3 regions of the Vibrio ostreae genome follow, and region 1 is predicted to be linked to each of the others. Evidence: predicted binding sites of a transcription regulator. Region 1 holds the regulator's gene; each other region holds the start of a gene.
The links. The regulator PurR, encoded in region 1, represses purine synthesis genes. The targets are predictions, from matches to a motif close to TNANGNAAACGTTTNCNTNA.

Region 1 (11,045 bases):
GGTCACCATTAAAGACAGCCTGGTATCAGGCGGCAGCTACATCCAGGCTTCGAAGATTTATAAGTCGGTTTTGGGGTATCGCAGTAACATTGGCACTGGCTCTTACATTAGTGAATCTGTTATCTTGGGAGACGTGAAAATTGGTGCAGGCTGCACAGTTAAGCGCGCCATTATCGACAAAAATGTGGAGATCGCCCCAGGGACTGTTATCGGCGAAGACTTGGAATTGGACAGACAACGTTTCCATGTGTCCGACGAGGGGATCGTTGTCATAGCAAAAGGAACAAAAGTTGGATTCTAACCTTGAACACATTAATGTTTGGTTTGTTGTATCAGAAGCCGAAGGGTTGGTGAAGAGTGGTGGCTTAGCGGATGTCGCTAAGGCACTGCCTAAAGCACTGGCTGAACTTGGTCACCAGGTGGCGATTGTACTGCCTGGATATCGCACAGTTGCAGACAAAGATTCAGCTCCGGTGATCCTTGATACCGAACTGACCCATTGGCCGCATATCCGTTATCAGGTACGCCAGCGTGAACTCGATGGTGTGCCGGTCTATCTTATCGATTGCGACCAGTATTTTGACCGTCCTCAGCTTTATGCTGAGGGCAACCAGGCGTATCCGGACAATGGAGAGCGTTTTGGTTTCTTCTCTTCCGCCTGTCTGGACGTACTGCCTAAACTGGGTATCAAACCGGATATTATCCACGCTAATGACTGGCATACCGGTCTGGTTCCTTTTTGCTCAAAACCCGCTATCAGGATGATGGGTATTTTGAGGATGTAAAGAGTGTCCTGACCATCCACAACGCCATCTTCAAGGGGATTTTTTCTTACCATCAGCTGGAAGTTATCCCGGAACTGAATTTATCGGGAATGGAATTTCTGCAATATGGTCATGATCACATCAGCATGTTGCGCGCCGGTATTGCGTTTGCCGATAAGATTAATGCGGTTAGCCCGAACTACGCATCGGAGTTGCTGACACCACTCGGCTCGCACGGTCTGGTTGATGATTTTGTCCATCGTGCCCGTGATTTGCACGGCATTGTCAATGGCTGTGACTATTCAGAATGGAACCCGGCAACCGATAGCTACCTGCCTCAGACATACACAGCCGAAACGGATTCTTTGCTTGCCGGTAAAGCCGCCAGCAAAGCCGCATTGCAAACTGAACTGCAATTACCGCAACGCGATATTCCGATGTTTGGCATGGTGTGTCGTCTGACTCATCAGAAAGGCTTTCACTACATTCTGCCAATTCTTGCGCAGTTCCTGCGTAATGATGTGCAGTTGGTGATTGTGGGGACTGGTGAGCCTGAAGTTGCGGCTAAGCTGCATAAGATTGCCGCAGCTCACGCTGATAAGTTTGCGTTTGTCGAAGCCTACAGCAACCGGTTTGCCCACCTGGTCGAAGCTGGCTCAGATTTCTTCCTGATGCCATCAGAGTTCGAGGCCTGTGGTCTGAACCAAATCTACAGTATGGCTTACGGTACCTTGCCTATTGTACGTGAGGTTGGCGGGCTGAAAGACACAGTACATGATTATGACAAGTACCCGCATGAGGCGACCGGTTTTGGCTTTCAGGAGCCGTCACCTGAAGCTCTGCTGATTACAATGCAACGTGCTTTGCTGTTTTACCTGCAACATCCCGATGAGATGCTCAAAGTGCAGCAGCGCGCGATGGGCACCGATTTCAGCTGGAGCGAGTCGGCGCTGGAATATGTCAAGATGTATCGTCTGGCCCGGTTTGATTAACCCGACGCAGATAAAGGCCGATATCCGTCTTTAAAGAGCTGCCCGGTTGCACTGCTGTCAAAGCAGAGTTCGGATATCTGGTGTTGAATCGACAAGGTTTATGAGCGGAATGTGAAAGCATTCCGTTTTTTTATGGTAAGTGGTTTGTTTTGTGCACAGTTGTCGGTGTTGGATGACTTACGCTGGCGCAGATTATGGTAGTCTGTGCGCGAGTGATTACTGAGCCTGTTACTAATGTCTGACAACATTTTGTTCCATAAAACGTATCTGCATCCATTCAGCTCGGAGTGGGTGGTATTTGTGCATGGTGCCGGAGGCAGTTCGTCGATTTGGTTCAAGCAAATTAAAGCCTATAAACAGCACTTCAATTTATTGCTGATTGATCTGCGCGGGCATGGTAAGTCCGGCAAATTGCTCAAAGAGTTAATCTCTCATCGTTATACCTTCCACTCCGTGACTCAGGATGTCCTGTGTGTGTTGGATCACCTGCATATCCGCACTGCTCACTTTGTTGCTATGTCTTTGGGGACCATCATAGTGCGTAATATTGCGGAAGTGTCGGCTGACCGGATTTCGTCTATGGTGCTGGGCGGGGCGGTTACCCGCTTTAATGCCCGCTCTCAGATACTGGTTCAGCTCGGACGCCTCGGCCAGCACATCATTCCCTACATGTGGCTGTATCGTTTATTTGCCTACATTGTCATGCCGCAGCGCAGTCAGAAAGAGTCACGCCACTTGTTTATTCGTGAAGCGAAAAAGCTGTGTCAGAAAGAGTTTAAACGTTGGTTTACTCTCGCGGCTGATGTCAATCCGCTGATGGGCTATTTCAAACAGAAGGACAGTGCGATTCCTACGCTCTATCTGATGGGAGAGAAGGATTATATGTTTATTCAGCCGGTCAAAGAGATGGTTGCTGCGCACCGTCACAGTGAATTATACCAGATACCTGATTGCGGTCATGTGTGTAACGTTGAGCAACCTGAGCACTTCAACCAGGTTTCAATTGGTTTTATTCAGCAGCATGTTGCTGTTTCGCCGAGCATCACCAGATCGCTTGTGCAGAGCTGACCGTGGTTGCTCTCGCTACTCTTGGTCAGCTTTTCCGCACTGCCAGCAGAGGGCAAATTGCGCGTCATTCATTTCACCACAATAGTGACAACGCCATGCCGCCGTTTTGCTGTCGGCAGCCGGACGTGTGTATTCTTCAATCAGTGCTTGGGCCTGTGCCAGCTGTTCAGGATGAAAGAGCCAGATATACGGAGCAGTATCATCATTGAGCGGCAATTCGCCGCGCAGGCCAAACAATCCTTCACCTCGTACATCACAGATTATTCCTGCTTGCTTGAGTAATTCGCATAATAAGTGTGCGTCGGTTGGGTTAGCGGCAATGAATATTTTCATAGACTGAGCATCCGGTTAAGTGGCATCGGAGCGACGATGGGGAAGCTTATTGAGCAGCCACTTCATTAGCAATGGGAATACCCCCAATAGTGCAAAAGCCAGCAGCACGGAAGGCGAGACGATACCTGCCAGTGAGTCAATTTGGGCAAGCTGAGTGCCGGCATTCAGATACACCGCAGTGCCAGGCAGCATTCCTAATTGGCTTACCCAATAATAACGGGTGGCTTTGATGGATGTCAGCCCCATAAGTAAGTTAATCAGAAAAAACGGAAACACCGGGATCAGGCGCAAGGAGAACAGGTAAAAGGCGCCATCACGATCCATACCGCGGTTGATGGTTTCCAACTTGGCCCCAAATCGCTTTTGCACCCATTCACGCAGCAGAAACCGACTGCTGAGAAAAGCCAGTGTGGCACCCAGGGTACTGGCAAATGAGACCAGCAGCAGGCTTAACCAAAAACCAAACAGCGCGGCCCCCAGTAGTGTGACAACCGCTGCGCCCGGAATAGATAATGCTGTGATCACCAGATAGCTGAAGAAATAGAGAGCGGCGGCTGAAATTAAATGGCTCTGAATATACTCATTGAGTAATGATTGCTGTAACTTCGCATTCTCCAGAGTCAGGGAAGGGCCCAATACAATACTGGCTGTTAAGATAATCCCGATAAGCAGAATTCCCCAAACCCACTTGCGACTCATATGTGCTCCTGATGGTGATAACCTGAAAGATAAATAGCGATGTTTTGCTAGATAATTAGTGAGACAGGTTTTATCGTGTTTTTCTTTCACCATAAACCAAATTTCACCCAACAACAAAAAAAGCACCCGCATTTGCGAGTGCTTTATTAAGTGAAGTTGCTCTGATTTTTAAGGGATTAAGACAAACGTTGTAACAACTCGTCGCGACGTGCCTGAGGGATTACTGACCAGTGCTTGCCCTCTATCGCGCCTTCCAGTGCCCACAGAAGTTCCAAACCGACATCTGAAGTATGTGACTGTCTAACTGCTTTGTAAGCTTCTACGGCGCCTTTTTCCTGCAAGTCTTCAACGCTTTGAATGCCGGCTTTTTTCAGCATTCGTTCTGTCGCTAATCGCAGGTTAGGTAAGTCTTTTAAACGATCTGGTTTTGCCTGGGCTTGTGTTTCCCGTTCTGCTTTTGCAACGGCAAGTGCAGCTTTAGCATCTTCCAGAATACGTCCGGTGTCTGACCAACAGTCTTCCGGTAACGCAAAATATTTGGTTACGACCGGGAAACCCCGCTTCTTATAAACATAGGGTTCGAAACCTTGTTGCTTAAATTTTGCAGTTGAAGCGTCGTCGGCACGTATGTGTAATTTATCATTAACTACTAATGCGAACATGGTGTCATCGACAAAAATGCCGAATCCGCCGAACATTGAACGAGATTTAACGCGTCCTAATTGTTCGAATAGCCGCATTGAATCTTTAAGTATTGGTTTATCCATGCTTTAAGTCTCGGTGTATTAATTAATACGCCACCAAAATCAGGTCCGAGAGAGTAGCAAAAGAATGCAGTATGTGTGTCAGTAGGGAGTCAACTTCGTAATTAATGCATTTTTGCCATCGGTAACCCCGCTACCTACCAGAAACTGGTTCAGGCCGGAGGCTTTGCGTCCCACCTTTTCAGATGGTTTGCCCTGTGCGTGACATCTCCTTTTTATCAAAGGATGATTAAATCATTGAATGAGTATCACATTTACAGTCTGCAAATGTGATACTCATTCTAAAGTTTATATTTAACGGGTGCAACAAAATTAACACAACTAACGCGTGCTCATATGGGATGCGATGCGTATTTTCGATAAAACCCTTATTTTGTCAAGTGTTTTACCGTATCACGTACTACTATTTCCGGATGCATCTCGAATACACGGCGCTCGTGTTCTTTATCCTTGATGCGCTCCAGCAGGATCTCAAATGCGTTTTTACCCACGCGACGTTTTGGCTGGTGGATAGTCGTCAGCGGTGGTGAGAAATATTCGGCTAATTCGATGTTGTCGTAACCAATCACAGACATATCATCCGGTACACGTACACCGCGTTGTTGCAGACGGCTGATCAGACCCAAAGCCATGGTGTCATTGAAACAGAACACGGCAGTTGGACGCTTATCCATGGCAATCAACTTGTCTGCCGCCAGTACAGCGGTATCACATTCGAAGTTACCTTCCAGGATCCAGTCTTCACATACCGGCAGATTGGCTTCAGCCATCGCACGACGGAAGCCCGCAATACGTTCCTGACAAGCCGCTTTGACAAAATGGCCGCTCAGACAGGCTATATCCTGATGTCCATGGTCAATCAGATATTTTGTCGCGAGGTAACCCCCTTCTTCTGAGTTGTCCATGATTTTATCGGCCTGAGAAGTTTCCGGGCCCCAGTCCATGATCACTTTCGGAATGTCTTTATGTGCTTCAAGCATTTCCAGCAGTTCTTCGGTCAGATCCGAACACATCACCAGCATGCCATCAACACGCTTTTCTGCCAGCATGCGGATGTAGTCACGTTGCTTTTCATAGATGCCGCCGGTGTTACATAAAATCAGCGTGTAACCCTGCCGGTAGCAGTAACTTTCTACGCCATCGATCACTTCTGAGAAAAACAGGTTGGTTGACTGGGTTACCAGCATACCGATCGTACGGGTGGTGTTGCATTTTAAGCTGCGAGCTACGGCACTTGGTGCATAATTCAGCTCTTTTACCGCTTCCATCACTTTTTCTTGTGTAGCTTCTGCAACGAAACGGGTTTTGTTAATTACGTGAGATACGGTTGTTGTTGAAACGCCGGCCAGGCGAGCAACGTCTTTAATCGTAGCCATAGGTTTGTCCTGTCGATGACTGCCGATGCAACAATATTGTGTCATGAACGGTATACGTCATGATGGATGTTGCCCGTTGAGCAGTATATCCCGCCGTTCGGGGGAAGCCATGCTCAGGTTCAGCAGCGGTTAGGCTTTTACACAAAGTGAAGCCTATAAGTAGTAAAAACACAAAAACCGCCCTTAAACAGCGGTTTGCATCTTAACGTTGTATTTTATCGTTTGCGGCCAAGATTCTAGACTGCAACGCTCTAAGTCGCAACGAAATTCATCGGATGAGTCTAAATTATCATCACTAAATCGGACCGGTTAGGTCACCTAAAGCGCTATAAAAGCCTGTTACTCGTTGGTGAGATAGGCTAAGTCGAGTTTTAATAACGCAACCAGCAGGTCAGTGACGGCCGCGTAAAATCCGAAGGTGTCATGCTCACGGCACCGCTGGGCAAATTGTGGCACCCAATTGATTAAACTGTTCTCGATAAAAATGGCCTGTTCAGCGAATGCCTGCTCCATATGGACCGGTTTCTCCAGCTCATTGCTGCGCATGATCATATGACCGAGAAAGTCGAGTTCCACCGCGATGTGATCGGCAGGTTGCGTCGGTGAGGGATTAGCAATGCCGGCGGCTTTCATCAGCTGCGCCATTTCTGACGCAGCTGTGTCATGGCCGGGAGTGGATGTGTTGTTGTAATGAGAAGCGCAGGGGATAGGCGCTTGAGGTTGGATCCCCTGAAACAAACGGCAAAAATCGGCGGCGAGCTCAAATTGCGCGTCCTGTCTTTCCAGTAATCGGTTAAGGGCGTTGATGATGTTGCGGACGGCGGGCTTGAGTTCGTCATTTTCACCTAATCCGGAAAGGAAACCACGAATCTGCGGAGAATGATATTGGGCCAGCTCTTTGGCGCTCAGTTCCTGGTTGAATAAACTGGATAACCACCAATAGAGTTCGGCGCGTTGATCATTGAAAGCTTTCAGTTCTTGCATGTCTTGCATGGTCAGACTCCGGCTGCGTGTACTTGTAGTAAGTCTAATCAATAATCATCAATAGTAATAATGCGTTAAGTGAAAAAACGGTTAAACAAAATAGGTTTTGTTGTTTGTGGGGAGAAGCCATTGCTGTCAGAGCTTGTCTTGAATCAATAAAGGCGTGGATTTTTGCCGTGAATGCTAGAATTGCCATTGGCAATATTTAAAATTGGTTGCATCGTTTTTATGGGTCCAATTATGCCATGAGCAATCATATTCTTGTTGTTATTGACGATGATGTGACACGTAATACCCTGGTTGGTTATTTTGACAAAGAAGGATATCGGGTTTCACAGGCAAGTGATGCTGCGGGATTACGGGCGATATTCACACAACATCATGTGGACATTTTGATCCTGGATATTAATGTATCCGATGAGGATGGTCTGCTGCTGACCAGAGAGCTGCGCGGGGAATCAACCGCCGGTATTATTTTGCTGACTGGCCGTGTCGACAGTATCGACCGGATTATCGGCTTAGAGATGGGCGCTGACGACTGTATTACGCATCCGATAGCCTTGCGTGAGCTTTTAGCCAGAGTTAAAAATCTGCTGTGGCGGGTCTCTTTGATGGCTGGAGATATGGTCTCTGAAAGTGTGCTCCCGCCTGGAACGATTTCCTTTGGGGACTGGCGTTTTGATATAGCCCGGCGCGCGCTCTTCCATGATGACAAGCCGGTGCGACTGACCAAGGCCGAGTATGAGCTGCTGGTCGCTTTGACTTCTTGTCCGAATCAGGTGCTCAGCCGGGAGAAAATTCTTAATCTGCTCAGTCATCGGGTGGATATGCCAAATGACCGAACGATCGATGTTCTGATTCGTCGTTTACGCGCCAAAATAGAGTTTGACCCCAAGAACCCGCAAATTTTTGTCACAGTGCATGGCGAGGGCTACATGTTTGCCGGTGACTAATTTCGCCGGTGACTAATACTTTTGTCAGTGGTTAACACTAAGGTGAGGCGTGATGTAACCAGCCTGTCAGTAGGAGTCATTCACTAGTGAGTAAAAAGACCAGCCTGAAGCTGGTCTTTTTATTGTATCTGCCATTATTCCAGTGTGGTTTCAGAACCTTGTAGCGGAGCGGTTTGCTGATGTCCCGCTACCCAGTCCCGCAGAGATTGCCAGATAAGCCCCATACTTTCGTACCAAAAGCGTTCAGTCTGCTCGAGATAGAGTGCTTTGGGCGTGTACTTGTCCCATGGCTGGGTAATATTGCTCTGTGCCAGATAATTAGTCGGTGCAGGGATCGGTTGCAGACCGGCAGAGTGAAACTCGTTCAGCGCCCGCTGCATATGACTGGCGGACGTCACCAGAACCAGGGTTCTCTGCTGCACAAACGCCGCAGCCTGACGTGCCTCCTCCCAGGTATCCTTGGCGGTTTCCAGCAAGATGATATCTGATTTAGGGACGCCAAGCGCTAACGCTACACGAGCCAGCATGCGCGCATGACTGAACTCACTGCCGCCTGCATAACCAGACAGTATCAACTTAGAGCCGGGATACATCCGCATCACCCGAATCCCCTCACTCAGGCGCATTAATGCCGCCCGGCTCAGTTCGGATGTCGGCGGAATCTGGTCATCAACCACATGGCCATTACCCAGCACCATGATGTAGTCAACGGTGCCATCCACCGGTAAAAAAGCCGTGTACTGACGCTCGAGCGGCATCAGCAAACGACTGGAGACCGGCTGAAAAGAGATCAGAAAAATACCGGACAGGGAGAACAGTACAACAAGGCATCCGGTTTTGCGTTTGGCCGTGAACATGATCAGCATCAGGCCCACAAAACCAATCAGCAGCAATGCCGGAAGTGGCATCATTAAAGAAGAAACAATTTTTTTCAGCTCAAACATAAACAAATAGTCCGAAAAAACAGCACTTGATAATAAAAAGGGCTAAAAGCCTCTTTATTCCTGCCATTCCTATGACAGAATAGCAGCACGATTTATTATCATAACGCATGCTACAGTGACAGAAGATCGCAATTTCGACGATATTGCCCACAAATTTGCAAAAAACATATACGGTTCTGACAAAGGCGAGATTCGCCAAGTCATTGTTTGGGAAGATTTACTCCAACTGTTAACGCATTTTGATGGAATAAGCAAACCTTTGCACGTTTTAGATGCAGGAGGCGGTCTTGCTCAGATGTCTCAAAAACTGGCCCGCCTGGGCCATCGCGTTACCTTGTGTGATCTGTCTTCTGAAATGCTGCAACTGGCAGAGAAGGATATTGCAAATAACGGGTTGCTTGAGCAGTATCGCTTGGTTCATTCACCGGTACAGTCAGTACAGGAACATTTATCAGAACCGGTGGATATTGCCATGTTCCACGCTGTGATGGAATGGTTGGCTGATCCAAAAGCTGCACTGGACAACCTGCTCGCTCAGGTAAGACCGGGTGGCATGGTCTCGGTGATGTTTTACAACTATCATGGCCTGGTCTACAAAAACGCCGTGTGTGGCAATATTCCGCATGTCCTTGATGGCATGCCACATCGTAAAAGATTTAAACTGCAACCGCAGCAAGGGCTTATCCCGATCGATGTTTATCAGTGGATAGAAGCGGCCGGATTTGAGATCTGCGGTAAGTCAGGCATTCGCTGTTTTAGTGATTACATCGGTAACATGAAAAACATGGGCGAATACCAATATGAGGATGTGCTGGCCCTGGAGCAGAAATTTTGCCGTCAGGAGCCGTACCTCTCATTAGGCCGATACATCCATGTATGGGCCCAGAAAAAACAATAACAGGAATAACAATGAGTGAGTTAACTCAGAACGCTGCGGAGCAGCCAATCGACGAATTGGTCAGTTGGGTCAAGCAGAACGATTTCTCATTGAACCTGAGCACCGAACGGTTGGCGTTTCTTATCGCCATTTCGGTGTTAAGCAACGAACGGTTCGATGAAGAGCTAGGTGAAGGCGAGTTGCATGATGCGTTTGTGATTGTGACCCGCATGTTCGAAGACACGGGCGAAGCGTCTGCTTTTCGGGCCAACAACGCGATTAATGAGCTGGTAAAACAGCGTTTGATCAGTCGCTTTACCAGTGAAGTCACCGATGGTGCCAGTATCTACCGTCTGTCTCCGCTGGCCGTCGGCATCACCGACTATTATGTTCGCCACCGCGAATTCTCCAAGCTGAAACTGTCGATTCAGCTCTCGATGGTGGCTGACGAAATGGCGAAAGCGGTGGAGTCTGCGCAGCAGGGCGGCACGCCGGGTCACTGGAAGAAAAACGTCTACGGAGTGCTGAAATACTCGGTAGGCGAAATTTTCGATCGTATCGACCTTAACCAGCGTGTCATGGATGAGCAGCAGCAGTCCGTCAAACAACAGATAGCTGAGCTGCTCAATAAAGACTGGCGCGATGCGATTATCAACTGTGAATCTCTGCTGTCGGAGACCTCGTCCACACTGCGAGAACTGCAAGACACCTTGCAGGCGGCGGGCGATGAATTACAGACCCAGATCCTGGATATTCAGGAAATTGTCTATGGCGATGAGGAACTGGACTTTATCGGAGAAACCCTGTTTGGGTTGCAGATGAAGCTCGACCGGATCACCAGTTGGGGCCAGCAGGCGATTGACCTGTGGATTGGCTACGACCGCCATGTGCATAAATTTATCCGTACAGCCATCGATATGGACCAGAACCGGGCCTTCAGCCAGCGTCTGCGTCAGTCGGTGAATGATTACTTCGATCAACCATGGTATCTCACTTACGCCGAAGCGGAGCGCCTCAGTGATCTGCGCGATGAGGCTCTGGTGCTGCGTGACGAAGAAGTGACGGGTCATGTGCCGGTCGAAGTAGAATATGAAGAATTCCAACAGGTCAATGATGAGCTGGCAGAGCGCATCGGCGAAATGCTGAAAGGTCATAAAGAGCAGGGCATGCCGATTGATCTTGGCAGCGTGTTGCGTGATTACCTCGCCGCTCACCCGAGAACTCATCATTTTGATTTAGCACGAATTGTGGTCGACCAGGCGGTACGTCTCGGTTACTCAGGCTCGGATTA
Region 2 (11,045 bases), 1.1 Mb from region 1:
CATCTTGCCTGTCTTACACTAATCCGCAATCTGGTGAGTTAATGCCAGCCCTGAGACAAGCAAGGAGAACAGGAATGGATCTGAAATCACTACTTAATCAGGCACTCAATTCTGATCTGGTGCGCAAAGGCACACAGCAGGCTAAAGCCGCGACGCAAAATAAAAGCCAGCTCGCCACCTTTGGTGCTGGTGCACTCGGCGGCGGTCTGCTTGGTGTACTGATGGGCTCGAAAAAGAGCAAGAAGATGGGTAAAACTGCGCTCAAAGTCGGTGGGGCGGCCGCACTCGGAGCCCTGGCCTATAAAGTGTATAACGACTGGCAGGCCAATCAGCCCGCTTCCGCTCCGCCGGCAGACAGTTTCGATGAAAACAACCCGCGCCATGAGCTCTTGATCGTCAAAGCCATGATTGCGGCCGCCAAAGCCGACGGGCATGTTGATAACGCCGAAATGGACAAGATCAACCAGGCCGTCACTGAACTCGGCGCCGATGCCGGTGTGGCGCAGCTGATTGATCAAGAGCTGAAAAAACCGCTCGATCCGGCCGAAATCGCTCTGCTGGCCCAGACACCGGCCCAGGCCTCCGAGATCTACCTTGCCTCTCTGCTAGTGGCCGATGAACAGAATTTTATGGAAAAAGCCTATCTGGATGAGCTGGCCAAACAGCTGCGCCTTGACGACGAACTGGTCGCACGCCTGAATCAGCAGGTCAGTGGTGAATAAACCACCACTTTCACCTAAGCCTTGCGCCAGAACAAACCTCAGGTTTTGTCTTCATACCCGGCTCTGTGTATATTGAGAACAGATACCATTTAGAGGGCAAAACCATGCAAGTGTATACCTGTTGTGACCTGGTGCGAGAGCTCTATGCCCAGATTGGCAGTGGCGATCAGGCTTATGTGCCAAAAGCCATTTCCTGCGCGGTACGGGCGTTGAACGACGTGGCGGCAGATACCTCCCTGCCACTGGCAACGCGCGAGAACGCGGCCTTTGCAGCGGCGAACTTACTGATTTCAGACTTTGAGGACTAACATGAACCTGGCCAATTTCGAAACCATGGATCCTGTCATGCTGATGAGCATTGTCAACATGAAACTGCGCGATGATTTCTCCGGCGATCTGGACCAACTGGTGGCGTATTTTGATATCGATCGCGCGGCGCTGGAAGCTCGTCTGGCAAGCGCCGGCTTTGATTACCTGCCTGAAGCGGGCCAGTTCCGTTAACAACAGCGCTTTATCAACCACCCGACACTCACAATCAGCGGCCGGCCACGGCCGCTTTTTTATGCTCGTTAACCAAATATGTCGCAAAAACCAACCGACCGTAAACGCAAAACCGTAGCAAACCGCCTGCTCATACGGCGGTTTGGGTTTCACAATGACAATAAAAAAGCGCAGACCGAAGTCTGCGCTTTTCATCAATCCGTCAGGCGTTTGCCTGCACAGACAGGGATTAACCCAGGTTCTTACGCGCGTTCTGGAACATACGCATCCAGGCGCCGTTTTCACCCCAGCTGTCCGGGTGCCATGAGTTCGCTACGGTACGGAATACACGTTCCGGGTGCGGCATCATGATGGTCACACGGCCGTCTGCTGTTGTCAGGCCGGTAATCGCGTTTGGCGAGCCGTTCGGGTTGTTCGGGTACTGCTGCGTCGGGTTACCGAAGTTGTCCACGAAGCGCACCGCTACCGTACCAGACTGTTCAAGCGCATTCAGGTGTGCTTCATCGCGCACTTCAACACGACCTTCACCGTGCGATACTGCGATAGGCATACGAGATCCCGCCATGCCATCGAAGAATACAGAATCCGATTTCTGTACTTCAACCAGGCTGAAGCGAGCTTCAAAACGCTCAGATTCGTTACGCACGAAACGTGGCCACAGGTCAGCGCCCGGGATCAGCTCTTTCAGGTTAGACAGCATCTGACAGCCGTTACACACACCCAGAGAGAAAGTGTCCTGACGGTTGAAGAACTGCTGGAACTGTTCACGTGCCTGAGCATTAAACAACACTGACTTGGCCCAACCTTCACCGGCACCCAGTACGTCACCGTATGAGAAGCCGCCACAAGCAACCAGACCCTGGTACTCGTCCAGTGCCGCCTGACCAGTCAGGATGTCGCTCATGTGAACATCGACCGCATCGAAACCGGCACGGTCAAACGCCGCGGCCATTTCAACGTGTGAGTTTACGCCCTGCTCGCGCAGAATTGCCATCTTAGGCTTAGCCCCTTTCGCAATGTAAGGCGCTGCCACATCCTGGTTGACATCGAAGCTCAGTGCCACGTTCAGACCCGGGTCAGTGTTGTCTTGCTTAGCAACAAATTCCTGATCAGCACATGCCGGGTTATCGCGCATCGCCTGCATCTTATGCGTGGTTTCTGCCCAGATAGTACGCAGTTCGGTACGCGAGCGATCCAGCAGTACGTCTGCACCAGAAGCCACCACAAAGCGGTCTGACGCTTGTACCGAACCGATAACGTGTGAACACTGTGCCAGACCATTGTCTGCCAGCGTTGCCAGTACAGCGTCCAGTTCAGCGTTCTTAACCTGAACCACAGCACCCAGCTCTTCGTTAAACAGCGCCGCCAGAGCGTCGTCGCCCAGTGCTGCGATATCGGCCTGCACACCACAGTGGCCGGCAAACGCCATTTCCGCCAGAGTCACCAGCAGACCGCCGTCACCTTTATCGTGGTAAGCCACCAGCTTGTCTGCGCGAACCAGAGTCTGCATCGCATCAAAGAAGCCTTTCAGCTGCTGTGCGTTGTCAACGTCAGCAGGCTTGTCGCCCAGCTGCTTGTAAACCTGAGTCAGTGCGGTTGCACCCAGACGGTTCTGACCGTTACCCAGGTCAACCAGTACCAGAGACGTATCGCCCTGGTCAGTGCGCAGTTGAGGTGTCACTGTCTTGCGTACATCTTCAACACGGCCAAATGCAGTGATAACCAGTGACAGTGGCGAAGTCACTTCTTTGCTTTCGCCGTTCTCTTCCCACTTGGTCTTCATCGACATTGAGTCTTTACCCACCGGAATGGTCAGGCCCAGCGCAGGACACAGCTCTTCGCCGACTGCTTTCACTGCTTCGTACAGACCCGCATCTTCACCCGGGTGACCGGCCGGAGACATCCAGTTTGCGGACAGTTTAATGTGTTTGATATCGCCGATATCGGTCGCCGCGATGTTAGTCAGAGACTCACCGACTGCCAGACGCGCTGACGCGCCGAAGTCAAGCAGAGCAACCGGAGTACGCTCACCCATCGACATCGCTTCGCCGTGGTAAGTATCGTAGCTCGCTGCTGTTACCGCACAGTTCGCCACTGGCACCTGCCAAGGACCAACCATCTGGTCACGCGCAACCAGACCCGTTACGGTACGGTCACCAATGGTGATCAGGAAGGTTTTTTCAGCGACAGCTGGCAGACGCAGTACGCGCTCTAGCGCATCATTCAGTTCGATGCCGTTGCGATCCAGCGCCGGGCTGTTGACTTTCAGTGTCGTCGCTTCGCGGTGCATCTTCGGCGCCTTACCAAGCAGGATATCCATTGGCATATCGATTGGCGTGTTATCGAAGTGGCTGTCTTCCAGCGTCAGGTGACGCTCTTCAGTCGCTTCGCCCACAACGGCGTAAGGTGCACGTTCACGCTTACAAATCGCGTCGAACTGGGCCATGTTTTCTGCCGCTACCGCCAGAACATAACGCTCTTGCGATTCGTTACACCAGATTTCCAGCGGGCTCATGCCCGGTTCATCGTTTGGTACGTCACGCAGCTGGAATTTACCGCCGCGGTTACCGTCATCCACCAGCTCAGGCAATGCGTTCGAGATACCGCCCGCGCCCACATCGTGGATAAACGCGATTGGGTTGGCATCGCCCAACTGCCAGCAGCGGTCGATCACTTCCTGACAACGGCGTTCCATCTCCGGGTTTTCACGCTGTACCGAAGCGAAATCCAGATCTTCAGCCGACTGACCAGACGCCATAGAAGAAGCGGCACCGCCACCCAGGCCTATGTTCATCGCCGGGCCACCCAGTACAATCAGCTTAGCGCCGACCGGGATCTCTTTCTTCTGCACGTGCTCGTCACGGATGTTACCCATACCGCCGGCAATCATAATTGGCTTGTGGTAACCACGAATTTCTTCACCCGCGTGAGAAGTGACTTTTTCTTCGTAAGTACGGAAGTAACCCAGCAGGTTCGGACGACCGAATTCGTTGTTGAATGCCGCGCCACCCAGAGGGCCTTCCAGCATGATATCCAGCGCGCTGACGATACGGCCAGGTTTGCCGAAATCGCTTTCCCATGGCTGGACAAATTCAGGAATACGCAGGTTAGAGACGGTAAAACCAACCAGACCCGCTTTTGGCTTACCACCGATACCGGTTGCGCCTTCGTCACGGATTTCGCCACCGCTGCCGGTTGACGCGCCTGGCCAAGGTGAAATCGCGGTTGGGTGGTTGTGAGTTTCCACCTTCATCAGGATGTGCGCATCTTCGTGATGGTAGCCATACTGACGAGAATCCGGGTTCGGGAAGAAACGACCGACTTTAGAACCTGTCATTACCGCCGCGTTGTCTTTATAAGCAGACAGCACGTGATCCGGCGTGGTTTCAAAGGTGTTTTTGATCATCTTGAACAGAGATTTATCCTGCGCAACACCATCGATGGTCCAGTCTGCGTTGAAAATCTTGTGACGACAGTGCTCTGAGTTAGCCTGAGCAAACATCATCAGTTCGATGTCGTTTGGATTGCGACCCAGTTTGGTGAAGTTTTCCACCAGGTAATCAATTTCATCTTCTGCGAGAGCCAGACCCAGAGCAACGTTCGCCTCTTCCAGAGCTTTACGGCCACCCGCCAGAATATCCACTTCAGTGTGAGGAGCGGGTTCTGCCACGGTAAACAGCGCCTGTGCCGCTTCCAGTTCGCTGAACGTCACTTCCATCATGCGGTCATGCAGCAGCGCTTTCAGCGCCGCAACCTGCTCTTCGCTCAGAGCCTGTTCGCTTTCGATGTAGTAAGCCGTGCCACGCTCAAGACGCTTCACCTGAGACAGACCACAGTTTTGCGCGATGTCGGTCGCCTTTGAAGACCAAGGCGAAATCGTACCCGGACGAGGGGTGACTAACAGCAGTAATCCCTGCGGTTCATGTTCTTGAATGGTTGGACCGTAAGTCAGCAGCTTCTCTAACTTTTCGAGTTCCGCACCATCGAGATCGGCTTTGAGATCAGCAAAGTGCATAAACTCAGCATAGATGCCGGTCACTGGCAGGTTTTGTTCACGACAAGTTTCCAGTAGTTTGTTAACTCGAAACTCGGAAAGCGCTGGGGAGCCACGCAAAATTCTCATGTGCTTAGGTCTCTTATATGCAAGTGATTAAGATGTAATTGGAATGAATTCATATAAATAACAGCAGATTAGGCCATTTTTCACTGAACTCATACCGATTTCATCTGTCGTTTGCGTGCGCATTATAGAGGATTTTTTTTTGTGACGTAACATCAAAAGCAACCGTTTGCGTCATTTTTTTTCTTAAATTTGAATTTCCACTCATTTGCTCAAATGTTAGACGCAAATTCCAGCCATCACCTGCAAAACTTTGCCAAGTGGATGGGGTTTGGTATAAAGGCAACACTAGACGTAAGAGATTTCGAATTCATGACCAAGCTTTCCTTCGCCTCACTGAGTCGCATCGTATTGCTGGCCGCCTTTACTTTACTGGCCTCCGGCTGCCAGATAGACTCCGAACCTAAAAGTGAGCTCGACCATATTCTGGAACGCGGCGTATTGCGTGTCGGGACCCTCAACAATCAGCTCTCCTACTATATCGGTCCCGATGGTCCGGCTGGTCTGGATTACGAACTGGCGCGTGAGTTTGCCCGCGAACTGGGCGTGAAGCTGGAAATGAAACCGGCTTACCGCCTGGCGAGCCTGTTTCCGGCCCTGAAAAATGGTGAGATAGACATCATCGCCGCCGGTTTGAGTCAGTCCGAGCAACGGCTGAAAAATTACCGGGCCGGCCCTGCTTATTACTACGTTTCGCAACAGATCGTGTATAAGAAAGGCGAATGGCGGCCACGTAATATTGAGCAGTTGCTGGCAAAACAGAACGAACTGTACGAAAACAACGGCGAACAGCCCATTCTGAGTGTGGTGGATGATTCACACTTCGAAAGCACCCTCAACAGCCTCAGAGCGACCTATCCGGAATTTCACTATCACGTCGATAATAACGCCGACGTGAATGATCTGCTCAAGCAGGTTTCTGTGGGGGATCTGCCATTTACCATGGCCGATTCGGTCGAGATTTCACTGTCCCAACGTATCTATCCCGATATTGCGACGGCATTTGAGCTGACCGAAGATCAACCAATTTCCTGGTTTATGCGCCGCTCGGATGACGAAAGCCTGTACGCCATGATGATTGAGTTCTTCGGTAACCTGAAACAGTCCGGTAGTCTGGCCTCTCTGGAAGAGAAATACATCGGTCATATCGGCAGCTTTGACTATGTCGATACCCGTGCCTTTATCCGTGCTCTGGATAGCCGCTTGCCGAAATGGATGCCGCTGTTCCAGAAATATTCGGAAGAGTTCGACTGGCGTCTGATTGCCGCGCTGGCCTATCAGGAATCACACTGGAACCCGAATGCCAAATCACCGACCGGGGTACGCGGCATGATGATGCTGACCCTGCCGACCGCGCGTAGTGTCGACGTCACCAACCGCCTCAATCCGGAACAGTCGGTACGTGGCGGGGTGGAATACCTGCGCCGGATGATAGAGCGGGTGCCGGATTCAATTCCCGATCATGAGAAAATCTGGTTTGCCCTTGCCTCGTACAACGTTGGCTACGGCCACATGATGGACGCGCGTCGCCTGACCAAACTGCAGGGCGGTTCACCGGATTCCTGGGCGGATGTGAAAGATCGCCTGCCGCAACTGCGTCAGAAACGTTACTTTACCCAGACTCGTTATGGTTATGCGCGCGGGGACGAAGCACTGAGTTATGTGGAGAACATCCGCCGTTACTACCAGAGCATCATCGGCCACGTCGAGCAGAAACAGCTTGAGAACGATGACTCAGGTACCGACGACCTGGCAGTCATCAGCGTTGAAGAGCCTGACGATACCGAAGATGACATGCTGGAAGAGAGTGAGGACGAGCTGGCACCGATCCAGAGCGCAGCCACGCCTGCGCAGCCAACCAGCGCCGCGCCAACAGCCGGTTCGCAATAATTACTTGATTTTTGTCCTTAAAAACCATACATAGGAAAGGGTCAGCACACGCAATGCCGTTGGCTGACCCTTGGTGTGATCCCGGATGATAACGCCGCTGCAAACGCGGGGTAGCATGACATGGCGGTGTCACACCAACACATTAAGCTGTTATTTTTGGGTTTCCTGCTCACCTCTCCCCTTGTTCTCAGCCCCCAGCGGTGTTAAGCCGCGGACTTTGCTGCGCGGATGAGAGTGGCAGGGTTTCTTGTTTATAGTCAGTTGTAGGAGGGTGTTTTATGCTGCGACGTAAACGTCACACAAAACTCCTGAATAAAGCCAGTTCGGCCAGCCGCCGACGCCGCATGATGGCCAACAGCAAACGCAAAGTGCTGGCCCGTCATCGCGCGTATGTTCAGTTATCAGGATAGTGCTCAGTTTCCGGACAAGGTCACGTTCTGCAGATAAGATAACCTTGTCCGGATGAGCTCCGGAATGCAAACATCTGCTGCCAGTGGATGTTTGCCAATAGCCCGTCCTCTGCCATTGAACCCAAGCTTCCGGTCATTAAACCCATTCTGCCAGCTCGCAAACCAGTTCTTGGTGTGACACCACTTATTCATTACCCGCTTGCTGCTGCGCTTGTTTCTCCGCCTCTTTACGAGCTTTAATTTCCTTACGACGACGTTGAAAAAATGCCTGCAACTGAGCGCGGCACTCCTGCTCCAGTAAGCCTTTTTCGACTGTGGCGTAATGATAGGCCGCCTGACTGCTGAACAGATCCAGTACGGTACCGGCGGCGCCCGCTTTGAGATCCGGCGCGCCAAACACAATCCGTTTTACCCGGCTGTGCAGCAAAGCGCCGGCGCACATCGGGCAGGGCTCGAGCGTGACATACAAGGTGGTATCAAGCAGACGATAGTTGCCCAACACCGCTCCCGCTTTGCGCAGCACCTGAATTTCCGCATGCGCGGTCGCATCACAGGCAGTGATCGAACGGTTCCAGCCTTCAGCGATCACCGCGCCGTCTTTAACCAGTACCGCACCGACCGGCACTTCACCTTGCGCTTCCGCCGCCGCAGCCAGTTCCATCGCGCGGCGCATAAAGAGTTCATCCTGGGGAGTAAAAGAGAATGTGCTGTCTGTCATGAGGGCCTCAATAGTCAGTGAAGCGCGATTATAGCAAGCTCACAGGCCGGATATTCAAATTAAATTTCCTGTGCCGCTTAATTCACTGTACCGGCGACGTCGCTGCGCGGTGAAATTCCCGACGGCTTCAGCCCGGCAAATGCTGGGCGAGATAATCCACCAGCAAACGTACTTTAGGCGACAAATGACGGTTTTGTGGATACAGCGCCCATACCCCTTCGCGGTCATCCCGATAGCTGGGCAGTACTTCAACCAGACGCCCGGATTCCAGATGCTCGGAGACGTAATAATCTGGCAACTGCGCCAGACCCATACTTTTCAACACCGCATCGAGTAACACCACTCCGCTGCTGCAACTGATGCGTCCTTTGACCCGGATCGAGCGCGACTGATGATTTTCTTTAAAACGCCAGTGATCATACGTCCCAATCAGACAATAGTGCTGGTTGAGCTCCGACAAGGTATGTGGCGTGCCATACTGAGCGAGATATTCCGGCGTGGCACACACGTACAGATGGCGGTTACTCAGACGACGGGCAATAAAACTCGAATCATCAAGCTGGCCGAGCCGCACCGCAACGTCAACACCCTGTTCAATCAAGTCCAGCTTCTGGTTGCTGAGCACCAGATCCAACTCCAGCTGCGGGTAGAGCTGCAAAAAATCGTGCAGCAGCGGCGCGATTTTCTGCTCGCCGTAAGTGACCGGTGCGGTCACTTTGACCTTACCTTTCGGTGTCTGCTGCATCTGGGTCACGGCCAGCTCGGCCTGTTCCAGCCCCTCAAGCAATGCGCGGCACTGCAGATAATACACCTGCCCGGCTTCGGTCAGTGACACTTTACGCGTGGTGCGCAGCAGCAGCTTGACGCCCAGACGCTCTTCCAGCACCGCCACCCGGCGGCTGACGTTGGCAACCGAGGTCGTCATACGCAGCGCGGCCTGAGTAAAACTGCCGGTTTCGGCCACCGCAACAAATTCATTGACCCCTTCCCAGCTTGCCATAGCCCCTCACTTAGCCTGATGATCTCGATAAGCTTATCGTAATTACAATTACTTACCGTTTGATTATTACAAATTCGTAAAAGTCATTCTCACTTTACCCCGATTATAACAAGCTGAGAAGCGTCTATACTGATTATCTTAGTTCGCGCTCCGGCGTCGCTTTCCCGAGCGATAACGCTCTGACCCGGATGCAGACAATTGAATCAGTTTGATGGTGTCACGCACTCCGTCTTTCACCTTTAATGTTATGAAAAGGAATCACTCCATGTCACAAGACAAATTTATCAAATCTCGTGCAGCGGTAGCCTGGGGACCAAAAGAGCCACTGAAAATCGAAGAAGTGGACGTAATGCTGCCGCGTAAAGGCGAAGTACTCGTGCGTATCGTGGCAACCGGTGTTTGTCACACTGACGCATTCACTCTGTCTGGTGACGATCCGGAAGGCGTGTTCCCGTCAATCCTGGGTCACGAAGGTGGCGGTATTGTGGAAATGGTCGGCGAAGGCGTAACCAGCGTAGAAGTCGGCGATCACGTTATCCCGCTTTACACTGCAGAGTGTGGCGAGTGTAAATTCTGTAAATCTGGCAAAACCAACCTGTGTAGCGCGGTGCGTGAAACCCAGGGTAAAGGTCTGATGCCAGACGGCACTACCCGTTTCTACAAAGACGGTCAGCCAATCTACCACTACATGGGTTGCTCCACTTTCTCTGAATACACTGTACTGCCAGAAATTTCACTGGCGAAAGTGAACAAAGAAGCACCACTGGAAGAAGTGTGTCTGCTGGGCTGTGGGGTAACCACAGGTATGGGCGCCGTAATGAACACTGCGAAAGTGAAAGAAGGCGACACTGTGGCTATCTTCGGCCTGGGCGGTATCGGTCTGTCTGCGATCATCGGTGCACGTATGGCTGGCGCCAGCCGCATCATCGGTATCGATATCAACGAGCGTAAATTCGACCTGGCCAAGCAACTGGGTGCGACCGACTGCATCAACCCGCAAAACTTCGACAAGCCTATCCAGGAAGTGATCGTTGAGATGACCGACGGCGGTGTAGACTTCTCGTTCGAATGTATCGGTAACGTAAACGTGATGCGTCAGGCACTGGAGTGCTGTCACAAAGGTTGGGGTGAGTCTGTCATCATCGGTGTTGCCGGTGCAGGTCAGGAAATCTCAACGCGTCCGTTCCAGCTGGTAACCGGTCGTGTATGGCGTGGTAGCGCATTCGGTGGCGTAAAAGGCCGTTCACAACTGCCTGGCATCGTAGACCAGTACCTGGCGGGCGAATTCGGCCTGCAAGAGTTCATCACTCACACCATGTCACTGGACAAGATCAACGAAGCGTTTGACCTGATGCACTCAGGTGAAAGCATCCGCTCTGTAATTCACTACGACAAATAATCGCGTAATCACTTACGTCGATTGCAAATAATCCCGACTTAGGATTATCCCGCACATTAATCAGGTTGCAGCACTGCCAACGGCGCTGCAACCTTGTGCTATCGGAATACTCTGTCCAAGGAGCAAGAATGAGTCTCACCAATCTCAGTCAGGCTAAGGTGTTTGAAGGCTGGCACAAACAATATCAACACCGCTCAGACGTGCTGAGCTGCGACATGCGTTTCGCGATTTACCTGCCACCGGAAGCGTCTTCGACCAATCCGGTTCCGGTTCTTTACTGGCTGT
Region 3 (11,045 bases), 1.2 Mb from region 1:
GCAGCAGTTTGGTCAGGCAGTCGCAGAACTGGTTGATGGCGTATCCAAACTGGATAAACTCAAATTCCGCGATCGCAAAGAGGCTCAGGCCGAAAACTTCCGCAAAATGGTTCTCGCCATGGTGCAGGACATCCGCGTTATTCTGATCAAGCTCTCTGACCGTACCCACAACATGCGCACCTTAGGTGCCCTGCGTCCGGATAAGAAACGTCGTATCGCGCGCGAAACGCTGGAAATTTACGCCCCGCTCGCCCACCGTCTCGGTATTCACAACATCAAAACCGAGCTCGAAGAACTCGGCTTTGAAGCCTTATATCCTAACCGCTACCGCGTGTTAAAAGAGGTGGTTAAAGCGGCGCGCGGTAACCGTAAAGAGATGATTCAGCGCATCCACAACGAAATCGAAGATCGTCTGCAGGAAGTCGGACTGCCGGCACGTGTGCTCGGGCGCGAGAAAAACCTGTTCTCCATCTACAACAAGATGAAAACCAAAGAACAGCGTTTTCATACCATCATGGATATTTACGCCTTCCGCGTGATTGTCGATAGCGCCGATACCTGTTATCGCGTGCTCGGTCAGGTACACGGCCTGTACAAGCCACGTCCGGGGCGGATGAAAGATTACATCGCAGTACCTAAAGCCAACGGCTATCAGTCGATCCACACCTCTATGGTCGGCCCGCACGGCGTGCCGGTCGAGGTGCAGATCCGTACCGAAGACATGGACCAGATGGCGGACAAAGGTGTGGCGGCACACTGGTCTTACAAAGCCAACGGCGAACGTGGCGGAACCACGGCACAAATTAAAGCGCAGCGCTGGATGCAAAGCCTGCTTGAGCTGCAGCAAAGTGCCGGTAACTCCTTTGAATTCATTGAAAACGTGAAATCGGATCTGTTCCCGGACGAGATTTACGTCTTCACACCGAAAGGCCGCATTGTCGAATTACCAGTCGGCGCGACCGCGGTCGATTTTGCCTATGCCGTCCATACCGATGTGGGTAACACCTGTGTCGGCGCCCGCGTCGATCGCACGCCTTACCCGCTGAGTAAATCTCTCAAGAACGGCCAGACGGTTGAGATCATCAGTGCACCGGGCGCGCGTCCGAATGCAGCCTGGCTCAACTATGTCGTGACCTCACGTGCACGCACCAAGATTCGTCAGGTACTGAAAACCATGCGCCGTGAAGAGTCGATTTCACTCGGTCGTCGTCTGCTCAACCATGCGCTGGGTGGCCCGTCACTGAGCGACATCGGCCAGGAAAGCCTCACTCAGGTGCTGAGCGATCTCAAGATCGCCAGCGAGAACGATCTGCTGGCTGCAATTGGTCTGGGTGAGCTGATGAGCATAGTCATTGCACGTCGTTTACTTGGCGATGCAGAAGCTCTGACCGCGACCAGCAGCAATGACGGTAAGCCGAAGAAGAAACTGCCAATCCGCGGTGCGGATGGCATTCTGCTGACCTTTGCCAACTGTTGTCATCCGATCCCGGACGATTCAATCATTGCCCATGTCTCCCCGGGTCGTGGTCTGGTTGTGCACCGTGAAACCTGTCCGAACGTGCGTGGTTACCAGCGTGAACCGGACAAGTACATGGCGGTGGAATGGACCCGAGACTACGATCAGGAGTTCATAGCCGAACTGAAAGTCGACATGCAGAACCGTCAGGGCGCTCTGGCTGAACTGACTAATGTGATCTCGAAGACCGGCTCGAACATTCATGGCCTGTCGACCGAAGAACGCGATGGCCGCCTCTATACAGTGACTGTGTTGCTGACTACCAAAGACCGTGTTCATCTGGCTGGCATCATGCGTAAGATCCGCACTATGCCGTACACCCTCAAGGTACGCCGCAGAAAACACTAACTCCCGCTGCCTGATAATGCCGCGCGTCTGCGCAGTGCTTGCAGCAAGGGAAATCATGCCCTTGATAGGCCAACCTATCAGGGGCATTTTTATTCATATGGCCCGCCCGGAGGAAACGGCCATACTATTAACTGAAGAATCCGAACATGAACTCAGAGCGTTACTCCCGCATTCAGCAAGTACTGAAAGCACGCCAGACCGATTTGACGGTCTGCCTGGAAGAAGTCCACAAACCGAACAATGTCTCCGCCGTGATCCGCACCGCAGACGCGGTCGGCCTGCATAAAATCCATGCGGTGTGGCCCAATGAGCAGATGCGTACTCTCGGCCACACCTCGGCCGGTGCACGTAACTGGGTCGAAGTGGAAACTCACGACACTACGCTGGAAGCCATTCAACATCTTAAAGCACAGGGCATGCAAGTGCTGGTCACTCATCTGTCGGATCAGGCGGTCGATTTTCGCAGTATCGATTACACCAAGCCAACCGCTATCATCCTCGGCAGTGAAAAAGTCGGTATTTCCAAGCAGGCCCTGGCATTAGCGGATCAGGATATCGTCATCCCTATGGTCGGCATGGTGCAGTCACTCAATGTATCGGTGGCCGGTGCGCTGATCCTGTATGAAGCACAGCGCCAGCGTCAGGACGCCGGTATGTATCAGCGCGATGTCAGCCCATTACCGGATGAAACGATTCAGCGCATCCTGTTCGAACGTGGTCACCCAGTGCTGGCTAAAGTGGCCAAGCGTAAAGGTCTGGCCTACCCGCAACTGGATGATGAAGGGCAAATCGTTGCAGACCAAGACTGGTGGAAGGCGATGCAGAGCGCGTAATTGCGCGCTGTTCACTAATTGCCCCTGTACAAATAGACAGTCCAATGGTTGAATAGTTAACTCGTCAATGAGTATCTGGTTGAATTTATGTCGCAGCTTCTTTCCGCAATTCCGTTAAACTCACTCTCCGGAGTGGGCGCTAAAGTGGCCGAAAAACTGGAAAAAATCGGGCTGAGCAGTGTCCAGGATCTGCTGTTCCATCTGCCGCTGCGCTATGAAGACCGTACCCGGGTCTATCCCATCGTTAAACTGCACCCTGGCTTGTGGGCTGCGGTACAGGGCAAAGTGATGGCGGTCGATACCCTGTTCGGGCGGCGTAAAATGCTGACGGTCAAAATCAGCGACGGCAACGGCTCACTGACGCTGCGTTTTTTCAACTTCACTGCCGGGATGAAAAACAATTTCGCCGAAGGTAAGTTAGTGCATGCTTACGGGGAAATTAAGCGTGGCAATGGCGGGTTAGAAATTATCCACCCCGATTACAAATTCTTTGCCCCGGCACAAAACCCAGATAGCGAACCCAATCTGACCCCGGTCTACCCGGCGACTGACGGCCTGCGCCAGCTCACGTTGCGTAATCTGACCGACCAGGCTCTGGCCCTGCTCGACAAAGCCGCCGTGCAGGAATTACTGCCTGCCGGACTGTATGATCATCAAACCACGTTAGCCGAAGCGCTGCATACGATTCACCGTCCGCCGGCCGATATTGACCTCAGCCTGTTTGATGAAGGCCGCCATCCGGCCCAGATCCGCCTGGTAATGGAAGAGCTGCTGGCGCAGAACCTGTCGATGCTGGCGGTGCGCAGTAAAGGCCAGCAAGATAGCGCCCTGCCGCTGCCAGTAGCGGATACGCTCAAACAGCAGCTGCTCGCCCAGTTACCGTTTACTCCGACCAATGCCCAGGCCCGGGTGGTGAGCGAGATCGAAGCCGATCTGGCTAAACCCCACCCGATGATGCGCCTGGTGCAGGGCGATGTCGGCTCAGGCAAAACCCTGGTTGCGGCTCTGGCTGCGGTGCGGGCGATTGAGCACGGCTGTCAGGTCGCTCTGATGGCCCCGACCGAGCTGCTGGCCGAGCAGCACGCGCTCAACTTTGCCAACTGGTTTGAAAGTATGGGCATCAAAGTCGGCTGGCTGGCGGGCAAACTGAAAGGTAAAGCCAAACAGGCCGAGCTGGAGCGCATAGCCAGCGGTGAAGTCAAAATGGTAGTAGGTACTCACGCCCTGTTTCAGGAACACGTGGTGTTCGATAATCTGGCTCTGGTGATCATCGATGAGCAGCACCGTTTTGGCGTCCACCAGCGCCTCGAACTGCGCGAAAAAGGCGCCCGTCAGGGCAGCTATCCACATCAGCTGATCATGACGGCTACCCCGATTCCGCGTACCCTGGCCATGACCGCCTACGCCGACCTGGAAACCTCGATTATCGACGAACTGCCACCCGGCCGCACGCCGATTCAGACCGTCGCCATTCCCGATACCAAGCGCGATGACATCATCGAACGGGTGCGCCATGCCTGCCTGACCGAAGGCAAGCAGGCCTACTGGGTATGTACCCTGATTGACGAGTCGGAAGTGCTGGAAGCCCAGGCTGCAGCGGATACCGCCGAAGATCTGCAGCGCAAGCTGCCAGACGTCAAAATCGGCCTGGTGCACGGGCGGATGAAACCGGCCGAGAAACAGGCGGTGATGCAGGCATTCAAAGACAACCAGCTCCATTTGCTGGTTGCGACCACTGTGATTGAAGTCGGGGTGGATGTACCGAACTCCAGCCTGATGATCATTGAAAATCCGGAGCGGCTGGGCCTGGCTCAGTTGCATCAATTACGCGGCCGGGTTGGACGCGGCTCTGTCGCCAGCCACTGTGTGCTGCTCTATCACGCTCCGCTCTCCAAGACCGCGCAAAAGCGCCTCGCCGTGCTGCGTGAAAGTAATGACGGTTTTATCATTGCCCAGCGCGATCTGGAAATTCGTGGTCCGGGTGAACTGCTCGGTACCAAGCAGACCGGCATGGCCGATTTCAAAATTGCCGATCTGGTTCGCGATCAGCGCCTTATTCCTGAAGTTCAGCGCATTGCGCGCCACATTCACGACCAATACCCCGAGCACGCCAGTGCGATTATTGAGCGCTGGCTCGGCGAGCGCGACGTCTACGCCAAAGCATAAGTCAAAGCATAAACAGCGCCGAACAGGCGCCGTTTGAGCGAGAACAACGGCTCTTCCCACTCCTACAGCAATCGTTTGCTTTCATGGTCAAACGTTTTATAATCGCCGCCCAAAACGAGTAAACGCAAACGTTTACCTTTATACCCGGTGCGCCAAGCGGCTCGGCCGCCATTGGCGTAGCGGGTAGAACTCCAGAACCGGACCTGATTAACAGCAATCACAGAGATGTTCCGTGTTCCGCTTTACGTGCCCATTCAGCGCATACACAAAGTGCATTTACAATTTAGGAAACTGCCATGACAACCCAACACGCTGCGCGTCCATCCGAGCTGGTTTATCAGCTCAATGATCGCCCACCTTTACCGCATACGATTTTTGCCGCCCTGCAACACCTGCTGGCCATGTTCGTTGCCGTGATCACGCCATCACTGATCATCTGCCAGTCTCTCGGCGTACCTGCCGATCAGACCAACACCATCATCAGCATGTCGCTGTTTGCGTCCGGCTTATCCTCTTTTATCCAAATTCGTACCTTTGGTCCGATTGGTTCCGGCTTGCTGTCCATTCAGGGCACCAGTTTTAACTTTTTAGGTCCGATTATCGGGGCCGGTCTGGCACTTAAAGCCGGCGGTGCTGATGTACCGACCATGATGGCGGCGATTTTCGGCACCATTTTGCTGGCATCGTTTGCCGAAATTCTGCTGTCGCGGGTGCTGGAATACGCGCAGCGTATTATTACTCCGCTGGTATCGGGCATTGTGGTCACCCTGATTGGCCTGACCCTGGTTCAGGTTGGCCTGGTTTCGATGGGTGGCGGCTATGCGGCGCTGGGCGACGGCACCTTCGGCAGCCTCGACAAACTCGCTCTGGCGGGCACGGTCCTGGCGATTATTGTCCTGCTTAACCGCGCGCGTAACCCGTATTTGCGCGTAGCATCAATCGTAATTGCCATGCTGGTCGGCTACATCATGGCCTACCTGATGGGCATGGTGGATACCAGCAAACTGAGCGCTACCCAGTTGGTTGCCCTGCCTATCCCGATGCAGTACGGCCTGAGCTTTGACTGGTCCCTGTTTATCCCGCTGGTACTGATTTTCCTCATCACTGCGCTCGAAGCGATTGGTGATATTACCGCCACCTCGGAAGTGTCCGGTGAACCGGTCAAAGGTCCTGTCTACATGAAACGGATTAAAGGCGGCGTGCTGGCCGACGGCATCAACTCGGCACTGGCGGCGGTATTTAACAGCTTCCCGAACTCCACCTTCAGCCAGAATAACGGTATTATCATGCTGACTGGTGTCGCCAGCCGCTACGTGGGTTACTTTATTTCCGCGATGCTGGTGTTGCTGGGCCTGTTCCCTGGTGTTGCCAGCTTTGTCCAGCTGATCCCGGAGCCGGTGCTGGGCGGTGCGACCATCGTAATGTTCGGTACTATTGCCGCGGCAGGCGTACGTATCATCTCGCGCGTTGATCTCGACCGCCGCGCAATTCTCATTATGGCGCTCTCTTTTTCTATGGGCCTTGGCATCGCACAAAAGCCGGAGATCCTGCAGTTTATGCCGGAATTCATTAAGAGTATTTTCTCATCAGGCGTTGCCGCCGGCGGTATCACGGCCATCCTGCTCAACCTGCTGCTGCCAGACCATAAACAAGCGGAACAAAGCGCAGCGCAGGTTAGCGACTGATCCGCGCCAGTCTGCCAGCACAACCTGGCGGATACGCTTCACCGCCCTTGCGGTAACGGGTTACCCATAAAAGAGGCTCGCCATATGGCGAGCCTCTTTTATGGCTTTGCAGTTAAGCTGGCGCTCAGCGCGTCGGGAAACTGATCTGGGCCTTGAGGCCACCCTCGCTGCGGTTATTGACCGCCACCGCTCCGGCGTGCTGGCTGACAATCCTTTTCACGATAGCCAGCCCCAGCCCGGTACCTTCACTGCCGCGCGCCGTATCGCCGCGGGTAAAGGGTTCAAATAGCTTATTGACCTGGGATGAATCTATACCCGGACCGTTGTCTTCGACACACACCCAGGCCATTTTCTTATCGGCCGTCAGACCGGTACTGACCTTAACCCAGCCATTACCGTAACGCAGCGCATTCACCACCAGATTACTCACCGCACGCTTGATCGCAATCGGATTACCGACCGCATCTTCCATGCTCTGGTGCAGGTCAGTTTCAATATGCACCGCATAACCGCCTTCCGAGGTCGCGACATCATTGGCAATCGCATTGAGATCGACCGCTTCAAAGCTGTCGCGATTGACCGGTTTCAGGTAATCCATAAACTGACTGATGATCTCGTTACACTCTTCGGTGTCACTGATGATGCTTTCCGCCAGATAACTCTCTTCCGGCGACATCATTTCGGTCGCAAGACGAATCCGGGTCAGCGGCGTACGCAGGTCATGACTGATACCGGCCATCAGCAGTGCCCGGTCCTCCTCCAATGCCTGAATGCCTTTCGACATCTGATTAAAGGCCCGGGTTACCGAACGAATTTCACTGGCCCCTTTTTCCTGCAGCGGCGGTGGAATCGCCCCGCGTCCGACCGATTTGGCCGCTTTTTCGAGCGCAATCAGCGGTCGGTTCTGCAAACGGATAAACAGCCAGCCACCCAGCACAATCAGCACCGCCATAATGATGCTGTTACGAAACAGCGGCGCAAAATCTTCTTCCTGCAGTTCTGAGAGCGGGATCCGCAGCACCTGACCAGGCAGCATATCGATCTTCATCCACAGCACATAGCTGTCTTCTCCCGCGCCCATACGCACTTCGGTCGGCGAACCGAGCTGCTCACTCATCTCTTCACTCATCAAATCAATCGCGACGGAGTGATGATACGGCTCGGCCTGCGGACTGTTTTCAGCATAGATACTGACCCCGAGCTGTTCCAGCACACGGCGGCGCAACGGTGCGTCCATGACCAGACCGTTTTCATCCATGTGCATCGAATCATCGAGCATCAGACTGATTTCATGACTGAGAATTTTATTGAACTGCTGCAGACTAGGCATCAGCGCATAGTTAAACAGGGCGTAATAGGAGTAGACCTGGCTTGCGACCAGCAGGGTAAAAAACAGCACAATGGTCTGGCTAAATGAACTGCGAATGCGCATGGGATACCTTTCAATGCAGGACAATCAGTGCCAGACAGGCTGGCACTGAAACGGAGATCGGATTAACTGGCTTCCTTACCGTCCGGCACAAACACATAACCCAGCCCCCATACGGTCTGAATGTAGCGCGGTTTGCTCGGATCGACTTCCAGCATACGACGCAGACGGGAAATCTGCACATCGATGGAGCGTTCCATGGCCGAATACTCGCGACCGCGGGCCATATTCATCAGTTTGTCGCGCGACAGCGGTTCACGGGCATTAGTCACCAGCGCTTTCAGCACGGCAAATTCACCTGAGGTCAACGGCATCGCTTCCTGACCGCGGAACATTTCGCGCGTGCCGAGATTAAGGCGAAACTCACCGAACTCCACAATCTTGTCATCGGCACTCGGCGCTCCGGGCGCTTCGGTTACCTGGCGGCGCAGCACCGCTTTGATACGGGCCAGCAGCTCACGCGGATTAAACGGTTTAGGCAGATAATCATCGGCCCCGACTTCCAGACCGACGATTCGGTCGATCTCGTCACCTTTGGCGGTCAGCATCAGGATAGGGATCATGTTGTTGGCATTACGCAGACGGCGGCAAATCGACAAACCATCTTCACCCGGCAACATCAGATCCAATACCATTAAATGGAAGGTTTCACGGGTCAGCAGGCGATCCATCTGCTCACTATTGGCCACGCTGCGTACCTGGAACCCTTGCTCCGAGAGATAGCGTTCGAGCAGGGCTCTCAAGCGGGCATCATCATCCACGACTAATATTTTATGATTTTCTTGCATCTGTCCTGTCCCACGAATAAGTGTCTGCTTCTTAAAGCGAAAGAAGCGAGTAAAATGTAACACTGTTGCGCATGATAGGGCTCAAAGAATTGTTAACGTTTATTACTAACTTAAGCCCTGTCAGCCAAGGTGGCTAAGTCATCATACCAACCAGGCAGCGCTGTGTGATGTTGCTTTTATCATAGCCCACTCCTCATCTCTAAGCTGCGACCTGACGCAGAGACAAAAAAAAGCCAACCGCAGGGTTGGCTTATGTGGATGACAGTGACCGGCTCAGGCGAGAACTTACAGTTCGCGCACCAGTTTAGCAATCGCGTCCCAGTCACCCTTATCCATCAGATCGCTCGGTACCATCCAGGTGCCGCCGCACGCCACTACCGCTTTAATCGCCAGGTATTCCTGCACATTACCAGGATTGACGCCGCCGGTTGGCATAAATTGCACCGGATACACGGCGCTCAGTGCTTTCAGCATCGCCGTGCCGCCTGACGGTTCAGCCGGGAAGAACTTCACGGTTTTCAGGCCCAGCTCCATCGCCTGCTCAACCAGGCTCGGGTTATTCACGCCAGGTACAATCGCAATGCCGCGTTGCTGACAGTATTTGACTGTGGTCGGGTTAAGGCCCGGGCTGACAATAAAGTCTGCGCCCGCTGCAATTGCCTGATCCACCTGCTCAGTAGTCAGCACGGTACCGGCCCCGATCAGCAGATCAGGATAAGCTTCTCGCATCAGACGAATCGATTCCTGTGCCGCGTCAGTACGGAAGGTGACTTCAGCACACGGCAGGCCATTTTCAACCAGCACTTTAGCCAGAGGCACAGCCTGGTCGGCGTGGTTAATCGCAATTACCGGAACAATTTTGATTTGTTGCAGTTGTTGTTCAAGAGTCATTATCAGTCAGCCTTATAAAATTACGCTCAGACCCGCGGCGATAACAAAAGCGATCGTCCCCAGCAGCGTTTCCATTACAGTCCAGGTTTTCAGGGTCGTTTTCTCATCCATCTCAAGCAGACGAGAAACCAGCCAGAAACCGGAGTCATTAAAGTGAGACAGTACCGTGGCACCACCGGCAATCGCAATCACGATAAAACAGTGATCCAGGGCAGTCAGTCCGGTGGTCTGGGCGACAATCGGTGCCATCAGTGCTGCGGTAGTGGTCAGTGCGACGGTTGCAGAGCCTTGCGCCACGCGCAGACAGGTCGAAATCACGAACGCGGCCACAATCACCGGCATACCGGTATGCGCCAGCACATCCGCCAGTGCCTGGCCGATACCGCTTGAGCGCAGTACACCACCAAACATACCGCCGGCACCCGTGACCAGGATCACCGCACAGATCGGCGCCAGAGAATCAGTACACAGTTTTTCCAGTTTATGCTTACCGTACTTACCGGTAAATACCGCCAGACACACCAGCAGAGTGATCAGCAGTGCAATCGGGGTTTTACCCAGCATACGCAGAAATTCCACCACTGGCTGCTGGCCATCGACCACACCGGCAACAGACAGAGTATTGAGACCAGTATCGAGGAAAATCAGAATCACCGGCAGCAGCAGAATCAGCAGCACGGTAGAAAACTTCGGCAGATCCTGCTTGTCTTTGAACATCACTTCGGTGTTCATAAACGCTTTCGGCAGGGAAATCACATACTTGTTACCGGCATAGATACTGAACAGATAAGCACCGAAATACCAGGTCGGAATCGCAATCAGCAAACCGACCAGCAGCAGCAGACCTAAATCTGCGCCCAGCAGATCGGAAGCGGCCACCGGGCCCGGATGCGGCGGTACAAACGCATGCATCACAGCAAACGCCCCCGCGACCGGGAACGCGTATTTGATCGGCGAACCGCCCAGACGCTTAGCCACGCTGAACAAAATCGGCATCATCACGATAAGACCGGCATCGAAAAAGATTGGAAAACCAAACATCAGCGATGCCACACCAAGCGCCATTGGCGCACGGTGCTCGCCGAAGCGGCTAATCAGGGTGTCCGCCAACACTTTCGCGCCACCGGTCACCTCAAGAATTTTACCTATCATGGCACCCAGGCCAACTAACAGGGCCACTGAGGCTAACGTGCCGCCCAGTCCAGACAGCATAGTCGGCACGACTTTATCGCTCGGCATACCCGTTGCCAGCGCAGTACCGAAACTCACCAACGTCAGCGAGGCAAAAGCGTGCACCTTCAATTTCATGATCAAAACCAGCAGTGCAGCAATAGCGGCGGCAGCGATAAGCAACAGCTGGGTAGGGTCTGGGCTCTGTGCTAATTGTTC

Region 2: the regulator PurR is predicted to act here: its motif matches at 5,501-5,520, upstream of purL (phosphoribosylformylglycinamidine synthase).
Region 3: the regulator PurR is predicted to act here: its motif matches at 4,984-5,003, upstream of KNV97_RS19775 (uracil-xanthine permease family protein).

Annotation. Positions count from the first base shown of each region.
Region 1 is NZ_CP076643.1:736,248-747,292, forward strand. It holds gene glgC (glucose-1-phosphate adenylyltransferase) at 1-301, shown strand, start outside; partial or broken gene glgA (glycogen synthase GlgA) at 291-1,756, shown strand; gene KNV97_RS09515 (alpha/beta fold hydrolase) at 1,991-2,824, shown strand; gene KNV97_RS09520 (putative signal transducing protein) at 2,840-3,157, opposite strand; gene KNV97_RS09525 (TVP38/TMEM64 family protein) at 3,173-3,856, opposite strand; gene KNV97_RS09530 (TfoX/Sxy family DNA transformation protein) at 4,033-4,623, opposite strand; cyclic di-GMP riboswitch class I at 4,741-4,825, opposite strand; gene purR (HTH-type transcriptional repressor PurR) at 4,989-5,996, opposite strand; gene torD (molecular chaperone TorD) at 6,336-6,980, opposite strand; gene torR (two-component system response regulator TorR) at 7,226-7,933, shown strand; gene elyC (envelope biogenesis factor ElyC) at 8,068-8,877, opposite strand; gene cmoM (tRNA uridine 5-oxyacetic acid(34) methyltransferase CmoM) at 8,993-9,775, shown strand; gene mukF (chromosome partition protein MukF) at 9,787-11,045, shown strand, end outside.
Region 2 is NZ_CP076643.1:1,867,889-1,878,933, forward strand. It holds gene KNV97_RS14645 (tellurite resistance TerB family protein) at 75-722, shown strand; gene KNV97_RS14650 (YaeP family protein) at 827-1,030, shown strand; gene KNV97_RS14655 (DUF4250 domain-containing protein) at 1,032-1,223, shown strand; gene purL (phosphoribosylformylglycinamidine synthase) at 1,453-5,346, opposite strand; partial or broken gene mltF (membrane-bound lytic murein transglycosylase MltF) at 5,656-7,111, shown strand; gene KNV97_RS22040 (hypothetical protein) at 7,512-7,643, shown strand; gene tadA (tRNA adenosine(34) deaminase TadA) at 7,828-8,361, opposite strand; gene KNV97_RS14675 (LysR family transcriptional regulator) at 8,489-9,361, opposite strand; gene KNV97_RS14680 (S-(hydroxymethyl)glutathione dehydrogenase/class III alcohol dehydrogenase) at 9,627-10,760, shown strand; gene fghA (S-formylglutathione hydrolase) at 10,889-11,045, shown strand, end outside.
Region 3 is NZ_CP076643.1:2,954,117-2,965,161, reverse strand. It holds gene spoT (bifunctional GTP diphosphokinase/guanosine-3',5'-bis pyrophosphate 3'-pyrophosphohydrolase) at 1-1,864, shown strand, start outside; gene trmH (tRNA (guanosine(18)-2'-O)-methyltransferase TrmH) at 2,011-2,697, shown strand; gene recG (ATP-dependent DNA helicase RecG) at 2,785-4,863, shown strand; gene KNV97_RS19775 (uracil-xanthine permease family protein) at 5,160-6,548, shown strand; gene envZ (two-component system sensor histidine kinase EnvZ) at 6,673-7,980, opposite strand; gene ompR (osmolarity response regulator transcription factor OmpR) at 8,043-8,765, opposite strand; gene KNV97_RS19760 (bifunctional 4-hydroxy-2-oxoglutarate aldolase/2-dehydro-3-deoxy-phosphogluconate aldolase) at 9,051-9,656, opposite strand; gene KNV97_RS19755 (GntP family permease) at 9,669-11,045, opposite strand, start outside.